2 regions of the Sphingomonas sp. Leaf357 genome follow, and region 1 is predicted to be linked to the other one. Evidence: predicted binding sites of a transcription regulator. Region 1 holds the regulator's gene; the other holds the start of a gene.
The links. Region 1 encodes LexA, which represses DNA repair genes until DNA is damaged. Its sites were predicted from a motif close to GTTCCNCNCTTGTTCT; they were not measured.
Positions count from the first base shown of each region.

Region 1 (5,318 bases):
TTTTTCGTCATGTATGACGCCCCCACGCCACCAGCCATCGCATCGAAGACACCCTCGATATCCTCGAACCTTACGGGATCCGTGGCGAACGGCCAGTAAATTGTGGTCGGAGTCTGCGTGAGGCAGCTGCGCCCTTAACCATCTTTTGAGACCGAACCGATATCCCGGCCCGGTGAGCGCCGATCATGATATCTAATGCCGTCGCTGCGGCGAAGGGCACGCGCGATGTCGCCACGCCGACAATGCTGGTTGCGATCCTGTGTTTCGCGCTGGGTCTCGACCAATTGCTGCTCTGGCTGTTTCTCGGCCTCGTGCCGCTGTGGGGCCTTCCCGTCATTGCTTTAATGGCAGCGCCGGCTTTCCTCCTGGCCCGGCATGCTGGCATCGACGCCGAATACCGGCCGGGTGCCAAGACCGTGCTGGTCTGCGGCTCCGTCGCGGCGATCATATTCCTGCTCGGTGGCGAAGGACGCCTGTTCTACGCGCACACCGATTGGCAGGTGCGCGCCGCGGTTCTGCGCGATCTCACCATCTATCCCTGGCCTTTCGTCTACGATGTCCGGTCGACGCCAGATCTGTTGCGCGCGCCGCTCGGCATGTATTTGGCACCCGCCTTGATCGGCAAAGAGTCGGGCTATCACGCCGCAGAATGGGCATTGTTCGTCCAGAATAGCGCGTTGCTTGCCGTGCTGTTCCTGCTCGGCAGTCACCTGTTTGAGGACGCCCGGTCCCGCAAGATTGCGCTCGCGATCTTTCTCGGCTTCAGCGGAATGGACATCGTCGGTCAGTTGATGGCCGGACAATCGCTTCTGGCGACGTCCGAACGGTGGAACGTCGCCATCTTCACCGCGCATCTGACCCAGGCTTTCGCCGTGCCTCAACATGGACTGGCCGGCTGGGTCGGCGCATTGCTCTTTCTGCTGTGGAGGACCGGCAAAATTTCCCTGGCGGCGTTCCTGGCCCCAATCCCGCTGCTCGCTCTTTGGTCGCCGTTCGCTGTGATGGGCATTGCGCCGTTCGCAGCGTTCGGCGCCATCGCAGCGCTGATGCGCGGGCAGGTTCGCCCGCGCGACATCGGGCCGCCCGCGCTCACGCTGGCACTCTCGACGCCTAGCCTGCTGTATCTTGCATCGGGCAGCGGCGCGGTGGGCGGCGGAAGTGCGGCCATCGACCTGTCCCAATATCTCATCTTCGAACTGATCGAGGTCGGCCCCTATCTGGTCGGGCTCTGGTTCATCGGACGGCACGGTCGATTTGGCGGCACTACGATTGCTGTCACTGCAATCGTCCTGCTCGTTGCGCCATTCATTCAAGTCGGCACCTCGAACGATTTCGTCATGCGCGCCTCGATTCCCGCGCTAGCCATCCTTTCATTGTCGGTCGCCGATGTGCTGGTGAAGCCAGCCGTACCCGGCCGTGAATTGTGGCGCAACATCATGATCGGCGCGTTGCTGCTCGGCGCGGCGACTCCGGCGTTCGATGTCGTCCGCGCTGTCATCTATCCACGCGCGCCGGAAGTCGTCTGCAGCTATTTCGGCGTCGTACCCGGCGGCTTCGATACCTATGTCACGCCTTGGTCGCACGCCAATCGCCTGATCGCACCCCAGACACCGGCGAAGATCAAGCCATACGATCCGGCGAGATGCTGGACCGGCAAATGGCCTAATCCTCTTTATAGGGACTTCCCGGAACGCGTCGCGCCAGAGGACTGGGACGACCGGATATAGCCGTCGGTGCACAGCCGGAATCTCCATCAAATCGAACCGCAGAGAACGCTATTCTCGATCACCACGACAATCCCGCTGTCTTCCGGCGCGCGATCGTGACACTGAGCCGCCATGCCCCCCGCTCTCCTCGCCGTCGTGGACGCCCAGACCCGACTCTTCGCGCTCGCTCCCGCCATCCCGTCGGAGACCGTCCCGCTCGCGCACGCCATCGGCCGCTGGACGACCGATGCCATCCCGGCCCGCCGCACCCAGCCCGAAGCCGATCTATCGGCGATGGACGGCTATGCGATCCGGTACGAAGACCTCCCCGGCCCGTTCGCGCTGGTCGGCGAAAGCGCTGCCGGCCACGCCTTTTCCGGCGCGGTCGGCGCGGGCGAAACGGTGCGCATCTTTACCGGCGCAGCCCTGCCGCCAGGCACCGACACGATCCTCGTCCAGGAAGAGGCTACGCGCGACGGCGACACGATCCACCTCACCGGCGAAGGCCCCGCCCGCCACGCGAGCAGCGTCCGCCCGCGCGGACTGGACTTCTCCACCGGCGACATACTGATCGCGAAAGGCGAGCGCCTGACCCCGGCGGCGCTCGCGCTTGGCGCGCTCGGTGGCCACGCCACGCTCCCGGTCGCGCGCCGCCTAACCGTCGCGATCGCCGCCACCGGCGACGAACTCGCCCGCCCCGGCAGCGGCGATCCGGCCAAGCTTCCCGAAACCAACGGCCTGATGCTCGCCGCGCTGCTGCGCGATCTGCCGGTCGACATCATCGATCTCGGCATCATCCCCGACGATCTCGCCGTCATGACCGCCGCCTTCGCGGCTGTCCGCGCCGACATCCTCGTCACCACCGGCGGAGCGTCGGTCGGCGATCACGATCTCGTCCGGCCCGCGCTCGAGGCCGCCGGCGGCACGATCGATTTCTGGAAGATCGCGCTCCGCCCCGGCAAGCCGATGATGGCCGGGCGACTGGGCGACGCCGTCGTGCTCGGCCTGCCTGGCAATCCGGTATCCGCGTTCGTCACCGCGACGATCTTTCTTCGGCCGCTAGTCGCCGCCATGTCCGGCGCGGCCGATCCCCTGCCCCGCACGTTTGCCGCCCCGCTCGGCGAACCGCTGCGCGCCAACGATCACCGCACCGATTACCTGCGCGCCGAATTGCGTGACGGGCGCGTCCATGCCTCGACCATCCAGGACAGCTCGATGCTCCGAACGCTCGCCCGCGCCGACTGCCTCGTGCTGCGTCCGGCGCACGCGCCGGCAGCGGAAATCGGCGAGTTGGTGGACATCCTCCCTCTCGCTTGACACCCCCCGAAGCGTTCCGTAAAGGTTCCTCGTCTGTTCTGACGGAGGAACGCTATGCTTACGCGCAAGCAGCACGAGCTTATCTGCTTCATCAACGATCGCCTGGAGGAATCGGGCGTATCCCCCTCGTTCGAGGAGATGAAGGAGGCGCTCGACCTCAAGTCGAAGTCGGGTGTCCACCGTCTGATCAGCGCGCTGGAGGAACGCAAGTTCATCCGCCGCCTGCCCAACCGCGCCCGCGCGCTCGAAGTTTTGAAGATGCCGGAACGCGGCGAAACGAAGCCGATCGTCAAGGCACCCCCCAGCAATATCCGCACTCTGCCGGAACCGGCCAACGACGTGATCGAGATTCCGCTGCACGGCCGGATCGCCGCCGGTGTGCCGATCGAGGCGTTCGAGGGTAGCGCGATGCTCGCCGTCCCGGCCGCCTTGCTCGGTAGCGGCGAACATTATGCGCTGGAAGTGTCGGGCGATTCGATGGTCGAGGCCGGTATTCTCGACGGCGACTACGCCCTCATCCGCCGTGCCGATACCGCCCGCGACGGCGAGATCGTGGTGGCACTGATCGAGGATAGCGAAGCGACGCTCAAATACTTCCGCCGCGAAGGTGCCATGGTCCGGCTCGATCCCGCCAACCGCGCCTACGATCCACAGCGTTATGCCCCTCAGCAGGTTCGCGTGCAGGGCAAACTTGCCGGCCTGCTCCGCCGCTACGATTGACGTCCGGTCCTTCGGACTGAAAGCCGTCTTGCATCGCCCTCCAACGAAGGCTGGCAGGTCCGCTCATCGTTGTAGGATGCCGTTCTAACCAAACCGTCGTCTTAGGGTTATCTGGAATCCATCGCGCGGTTCTCGACAGGTCCGTTATTCCGGGCGGCGGCATATGGCATTGGGCGACAACGCCTCCGCCAAACATACATCGTCATGCTGAACTTGTTTCAGCATCCATGCGCGGTCAGCCGGTCCACAGACACCGTCTTTTTGACAGATGACCGCGCCTGGATCCTGAAACAAGTTCAGGATGACGGGCATACATATAGCAACGGCCTGAGCACCGTTTCATTCCGCATCCCTGCGAACCGTACGTCGATGCCAGCGCCCGCCCGAAAAGCGCACCTTCCCGAACGAACCGGACGGCCTGCCATCCGCAACCGCCACCCGCCACGGATGCCGATCCCCGGGCCGCACGACGCTGTCGACATCCTGCCGCGACAAGGTGATCGCCACGCCACCGGTTCGCGCGAGCATATTCCTGTCGAGCCGCAACCAGCGCGGCCGGCACGCTCTGGGCAGCCGCCGCTCGCTCACGACGATGTCCGCCGCCCCGCACGCCGCGATCAATTCCTGTATCGGCACCAGATACAGGCTGCGCGTCGCCAGAATCCGCCACGTCCGCCCGCCCGCCTGACGCTCGATCAGGCACAGATCACGACTGCACCGCGCCTCCGGTCGTTCGGACAGCAACATCGGCACGCCGTCCACGCCGCCATTCTCGGCGAGCGTATCGGAAATGTAATCGCCCGCCCGATCGCGCAGCATCGCCACGCCACCATCCGCCGTCCGTACCGCCAAATGCCGCCCGTCGCCCGTCACCAGCAGGTCCGGTGCCGGCGTCATCATGGCCCAGACGATCCCGAACCCCAGCGGCGCGAGGCCCAGCCGCCGCCACCGCGTCCGCCACAGGGCGATCCACAATCCGCCGACCACCATCGCCGCGAACGCCCCCGCCGGCATCGCGGGCAGCGCGGCGACCGATCCCGGTGCCTGCGCCGTCGTCCGTGCGATCCACAGCAGTATCGTCAGCGCCTTGCCCGTCAGCCACCAGAAGGGCGCGCCCAGACCGAAGAAATCGAGTGCCAGCGCCAGCGCTTCCAAGGGCATGATGACGAACGTCGTCAGCGGGATCGCGACGATGTTCGCCGCCACGCCGTAAAGCCCGGCCTTGTGGAAATGGTACAGCCCGATCGGCAGCAGCGCGATCTCCACGGCCAGCCCGGTCAGCACCAGTGCCCCGATCGCCCGCCCGAAGCGTTTCACCCGCGGTTCGTCGCGCGCCATCACCAACGTCTTGATCCCGGGATGCTCGTTCAACGCCACGATCGCGGTGATCGCCGCGAACGATAGCTGGAAGCTCGGCCCGGCCAGCGCCTCCGGCCATAGCAGCAACACGATCACCGCCCCCGCCGCGACCAGCCGGAGCGTCATCGCCTCGCGCCCCAGCGCCAGCGCGACCAGCACGAGCAACGCCGCAACGCAGGACCGGATCGTCGGTACCTGGCTGCCGGTCAGCAGCGT
Region 1 is NZ_LMPM01000001.1:2,229,107-2,234,424, reverse strand. It holds gene ASG11_RS10505 (hypothetical protein) at 1-11, opposite strand, end outside; gene ASG11_RS10500 (hypothetical protein) at 243-1,727, shown strand; gene ASG11_RS10495 (molybdopterin molybdotransferase MoeA) at 1,839-3,023, shown strand; gene lexA (transcriptional repressor LexA) at 3,078-3,743, shown strand; gene ASG11_RS10485 (ComEC/Rec2 family competence protein) at 4,083-5,318, opposite strand, start outside.

Region 2 (5,318 bases), 470 kb from region 1:
CGCGGTCGGCGCGATCGCCATCTTGCAGCTGAAACGCTCCATCACGCCCATGTCGGCGGCGTCCGGGCACGGCCCGCGCTCGTTGGCGAGGTGCATCGACGCTTCGTCGGCCTGCCCGCGAATGTGCTTGAACATGCGCATGTTCCACGATTTCGCCATCGCGCCCTCGAACGGCAGGCCGCGCGCCTGGAGGAAGGAGTGGAAGCCCATGACGCCCAAGCCTACCGAGCGTTCACGCGCGGCGGAATAGGCGGCATGCTCCATGCCCGGCTCGGCCCGGTCGATGAAATCCTGCAGCACGTTGTCGAGGAAGCGCATGACGTCCTCGATAAAGCCCTTCTGGTCCTTCCACTGATCCCAGGTTTCGAGGTTCAGCGACGACAGGCAGCAGACCGCGGTGCGATCGTTGCCAAGATGATCGCGGCCGGTGGGCAAGGTGATCTCGCTGCACAGGTTCGAGGTCGAGACCTTGAGGCCGAGATCGCGGTGGTGCTTGGGCATCGCCTTGTTCACGTGATCGGAGAAGACGATGTACGGCTCGCCGGTGGCGAGACGGGTCTCGACCAGCTTCTGGAACAGGCTGCGCGCATCGAGCGTGGCGCGGATCGACTGGTCCTTGGGGCTGCGCAGGTTCCATTCCGCGCCGTCGCGCACCGCTTCCATGAAATCGTCGGTGATCAGCACGCCGTGGTGCAGGTTCAGCGCCTTGCGGTTGAAATCGCCCGAAGGCTTGCGGATCTCGAGGAACTCCTCGATCTCCGGATGGCTGACGTCGAGATAGCAGGCGGCCGAGCCGCGACGCAGCGAACCCTGGCTGATCGCCAGCGTCAGCGAATCCATCACGCGCACGAACGGGATGATGCCGCTGGTCTTGCCGTTCAGGCCGACCGGCTCGCCGATGCCGCGCACGTTGCCCCAATAGGTGCCGATGCCGCCGCCGCGCGAGGCGAGCCAGACATTCTCGTTCCAGGTGTCGACGATGCCGTTCAGGCTGTCCGGCACCGAATTGAGGAAGCACGAGATCGGCAGGCCGCGCCCGGTGCCGCCGTTCGACAGGACCGGCGTGGCGGGCATGAACCAGAGCTGCGAGATCGCATCGTACAGGCGCTGCGCATGCGCGCCGTCATCGGCATAGGCCGAGGCGACGCGGACGAACAGATCCTGAAAGCGCTCGCCCGGCAGGAGGTAGCGATCGGTGAGCGTGTCCTTGCCGAAATCGGTCAGCAGCGCATCGCGCGAATGATCGACCTCGACCGGATACAGCTGGGCCTTCACTTCCTTCGAATCGCCGCGCGTCTCCAGCTTGCGGTCGGCGTTGCCGGACTTCGCCGCGACGCTGGCGACCATCGTTTCCACTGCGTCCATCGTATCGCTTGCCATCGTTCCGCTCGCTTCCTGGCTGTCCCTGAAATCCATCGCTCACGTCCCTCGAATCAAATCTGTCTCAAGATCGGTGTTCCCGATCCGTTCGAATCGGGGGCGAACCCCCATGCTATCATTCGGCGGCGATTCAGGAGAACGAAATATGCCCGTCGCCATCGGTCCCGCGACCGCGCGACAACGCCCCCGCTATATAGTGTCGCGAGGTGTTCTCTACCAGTTCTTGGGTTCGCCCCCGAACTCAACCCCTACAGATTGTGCCCAATCGCGTTGGGACGCAAGCCGGTAAATGACAGATTAGGGACTCGGTTCGTCGCTCGGACAAGCCGGCTGGTGGCGCCAAAGCGATGCCGTGATGCAGCGACGCGTGGTCAAAGCTGGCTTTGCGCAAACGCAAGGGCCGGGTGCCGATTTCGATATTTATTTTGCACCTCAAAACGGCCCTAAGTCAGATCCGGTCGGCCAACTCCGTCAGGCTTTCGACGCTATGATCCCAGGTCTGCGCATAATGCGCATCGGGGGCCGGCGCGCCGCCATATTCCCGTGGACGATCGACATAGGCGGCCATCAGACCAACGGCGCGGGCGGCGGCAAGATCGCTGTGATGCGCCGCGACCAGACACAGTTCCTGCGGTGCGATGCCGAGAATGTCGGCGGTGCCCAGATAGCTGCCGGGCAGCGGCTTGTAGAGGCCGGTCGATTCGGCGCCGAGGATAGCGTCCCAGGGCAGTCCGGCCCGCCTGGCCATCGCCAGCGTCAGCGCGGTGTTGCCATTGGACAGCGTGACGATCGGGAAGCGGGCCTTGAGCCGGACGAGCCCCGCGAGCGCATCGGGCCACGGATCGAGCCGGCGCCAGGCGAAGGCGAAATGGTGCAGACGATCTTCGTCGATCGATCGCGGATCGATGCCCTCCCGATCCAGCAGGATTTCCAGCGTTTCGCGGTTGAGGATGTCGAGCCGGGTATATGGCCGCCGGCCGGAGCGGCAGTCCTCCATCGCCGGCTGATACAAGGCACGCCATCGATCCGCGAAGCCGTGCGGATCGATATCGCCATGGCCGATATCGGCCAGAAAGGCGCGGGCCTCGCGCGCCACGCCGGACCGCCAATCGACGACCGTCCCGAAGACGTCGAAGGCCAATACTTTAGGCTGGATCCTGAACGAGCCGGTCACCACCCGTCCGGATCAATCATGTCCGCCATCGTGTTCATCGAACCTGGGTCGCGGGGTCTGGCGGCGCGCGACCACCGCAGCTTCGGCAATCGCGACGGCCGAGGCGGCAGCGGCGTTCGGCGTCAGCGACACGGCGAGACCGTCAGGCCCGTCCAGCATCACCTCACCATCCTCGGCGCAGGCCTGGGTCGGCGTATCATGGGGCGCTCGTGACATTCGGTTTCCCCGGTGTATTGATGAGTCTCAACGCGCTTCGCCTTCGAAGCGTTCCGGCTTTTTTCCCAAGGGGTTCGACTCGCACCATGGTCACGCGGCTATTCCTGCAAACGCATCGTACGCCGGTGCTTTCGGATGACGATGCGGCGGCCCTGCAAGCGGCGGAATCGCGCGCGATCGATTTTCCGGCGAAACGGGTGATCGTCCGCGAGAACGTACCGTTGACGCAGTGCACCCTGCTGCTCAGCGGGTTCATCGAGCGGTTTCGCGATACGCCGGAAGGGCGGCGCCAGATCCTGGCGATCCATGTTCCCGGCGACTTCGTCGATCTGCATTCCTATCCGCTCAAGCGGCTCGAACATTCGGTCGCCGCGCTGACGCCGGTGACGGTGGCGACCTTCGCGCATAGCGAGATTCGCAAGCTGACCGAGCGATCAGCGACGCTGACCGAATTGCTGTGGCGATCGACGCTGATCGATGCCGCGATCAGCCGCGAGTGGATCGTTTCGGTCGGCGCGCGCGGCGCATCGGTGCGCCTGGCGCATCTGTTGTGCGAGATGTTCGTGCGGCTGGAGCGGATCGGCATGACGCGCGGGCAGGAATACGACTTTCCGGTGACGCAGATCGACCTGGCCGACGCGACCGGGCTGACCGCCGTGCACGCCAACCGCATGCTGCGCAAATTGCGCGAACAGAATCTGGTCGAGTTCCGCCAGGGGCTGGTGCGGATCATCGACTGGCCGGCGCTGAAGGACTTCGCCGAGTTCGATCCGCGTTATCTGTTTCTCGACTGAGCCAGCGCCGTGCGTTTCGCCCTCGCGGCCCTGCTCCTCCTGACCACCGCTGCAACATCGCCGCCGGCGAAGGACGTGCTCGCGCCCGATGCGGAGGCCAGGTGGGTGCCGTTCGATCTCACCCCCGGCAACCAGATCCGCTTCACGCTCGACGTCGATGGGGCACCCGTATCCGCGATCCTCGATACCGGGGTGAGCTTCACCGTATTGTCGCGCGCCTATGTCGATGCGCAGCGGCTGAAGGTGCGCAGCGGCGGCAGCGCGAGCGCGATCGGCGGGGTCGTGCCGATCGGCTGGATCGATACCAGGACGATCCGGCTGGGGGGGCTGACGCGCAGCGGCGGCAGCATCAGCGTCGCCGCCTTGCCCGCCACCGCGACGGGCAGCGCGCGCGCGATCGAGATGCTGGTCGGGCGCGACCTGACCGAGGGCTATGCGCTCGACATCGACTATGAGGCGCGGCGCTTCCGGCTGCTGCCTTCGGGCCGGATGCCGTTCGCCGGGGCGACCGCGCCGCTGACCGTCTCGCGCGACCGATTGGTCTATACCGGCGAGATCAGCCTGAACGGCCGGCGGCTGCGCCCGCTGATCGTCGATACCGGCGACGGCAATGCGGTGACGCTGTCGGCGGAAAGCTGGGCCACGGCGCGGCTGATCCCACCGGCGCGTACCTCGACCATCTCGTTCGGACTGGGCGGTGCGATCGTCACCGATCTTGTCATTCTGGACGAGATGCAGACGGGGACGCTGACCGCCCGAAACGTGGAGTTGCAGGTCGAAAGCTCGGGCGGCTTTTCGCAGCGCATGGGCATGGCCGGGCGGATCGGATCGGGCTTCCTGCAAAAGTATCGCGTGCTGCTCGATCCCAAGGCCGGGCGGATGGTGCTGAAGCCCGGCCCCGAGGCCGATGCCGAACCGCTGAAATCGACCAGCGGCGTGCTGGTCGCAGCGGACAAGGATCGGCTGCGCGTGCTGCACGTCATGCGCGGCAGCCCGGCGGAGCGCGCGGGATGGCGCACCGGCGAGACGATCTGCATGATCGACGGCAAGGCTATACCGGGCGACTATCCCGGCAGCCCGCTGTCGACCTGGTCGATCGGCGAGACCGGGCGGGTGGTGGCATTCGACATGTGCGACGGATCGCGCCGCACGCTGACGCTGCGGCCGTTCTACTGAGGGGGCTCGCCCAGTGAGGATTGGCCCACCCCCCCATTCCGTTCGTGCCAAGCTTGTCGAAGCACATGCCCCGAACATCCCACCGCGCTTGGAACATGCCCTTCGACAGGCTCAGGGCGAACGGTGAGGGATGGAGGCTAAAGCCCGATGACATGAGGTTGAACCACGTCCTCCGTCATTCCCGCGCAGGCGGGAATCCATAATCTCGATCGTATCGGGACTCACTCGATTTAGCCGGTATGGATTCCCGCCTGCGCGGGAATGACGAGGTATCGAAGAAATCCCGACTCGGCCTGGAGTCATCATGCTCTAGAACCTGATCTAGGCGTGCCAGGCGATGATCCCGAAGATCGCCACCGCGACGAAGGCGATCATCTGCACGGTCGGCCAGTCGACCAGTCCCACGCGATCGAGATCCATCCGCCGCTTGCGCCGCCGCTCGCCCAGACCGGCCAGCACGGCGACGGCCAGCGCAATGGCGGCGGCCACCAGCCAGGGTGCCGCCACATCGCCAATCGGCCATCCGATTCCGTTACTGATTCAGCTTCTCGATCTTGTCGTTCAGCTTGGTGAGTTCG
Region 2 is NZ_LMPM01000001.1:1,760,105-1,765,422, reverse strand. It holds gene ASG11_RS08095 (ribonucleoside-diphosphate reductase subunit alpha) at 1-1,416, opposite strand, end outside; gene ASG11_RS08090 (haloacid dehalogenase type II) at 1,829-2,521, opposite strand; gene ASG11_RS08085 (hypothetical protein) at 2,567-2,770, opposite strand; gene ASG11_RS08080 (Crp/Fnr family transcriptional regulator) at 2,857-3,564, shown strand; gene ASG11_RS08075 (pepsin/retropepsin-like aspartic protease family protein) at 3,574-4,740, shown strand; gene ASG11_RS08070 (hypothetical protein) at 5,062-5,247, opposite strand; gene phaR (polyhydroxyalkanoate synthesis repressor PhaR) at 5,273-5,318, opposite strand, start outside.
Region 2: the regulator LexA is predicted to act here: its motif matches at 1,589-1,604, upstream of ASG11_RS08095 (ribonucleoside-diphosphate reductase subunit alpha).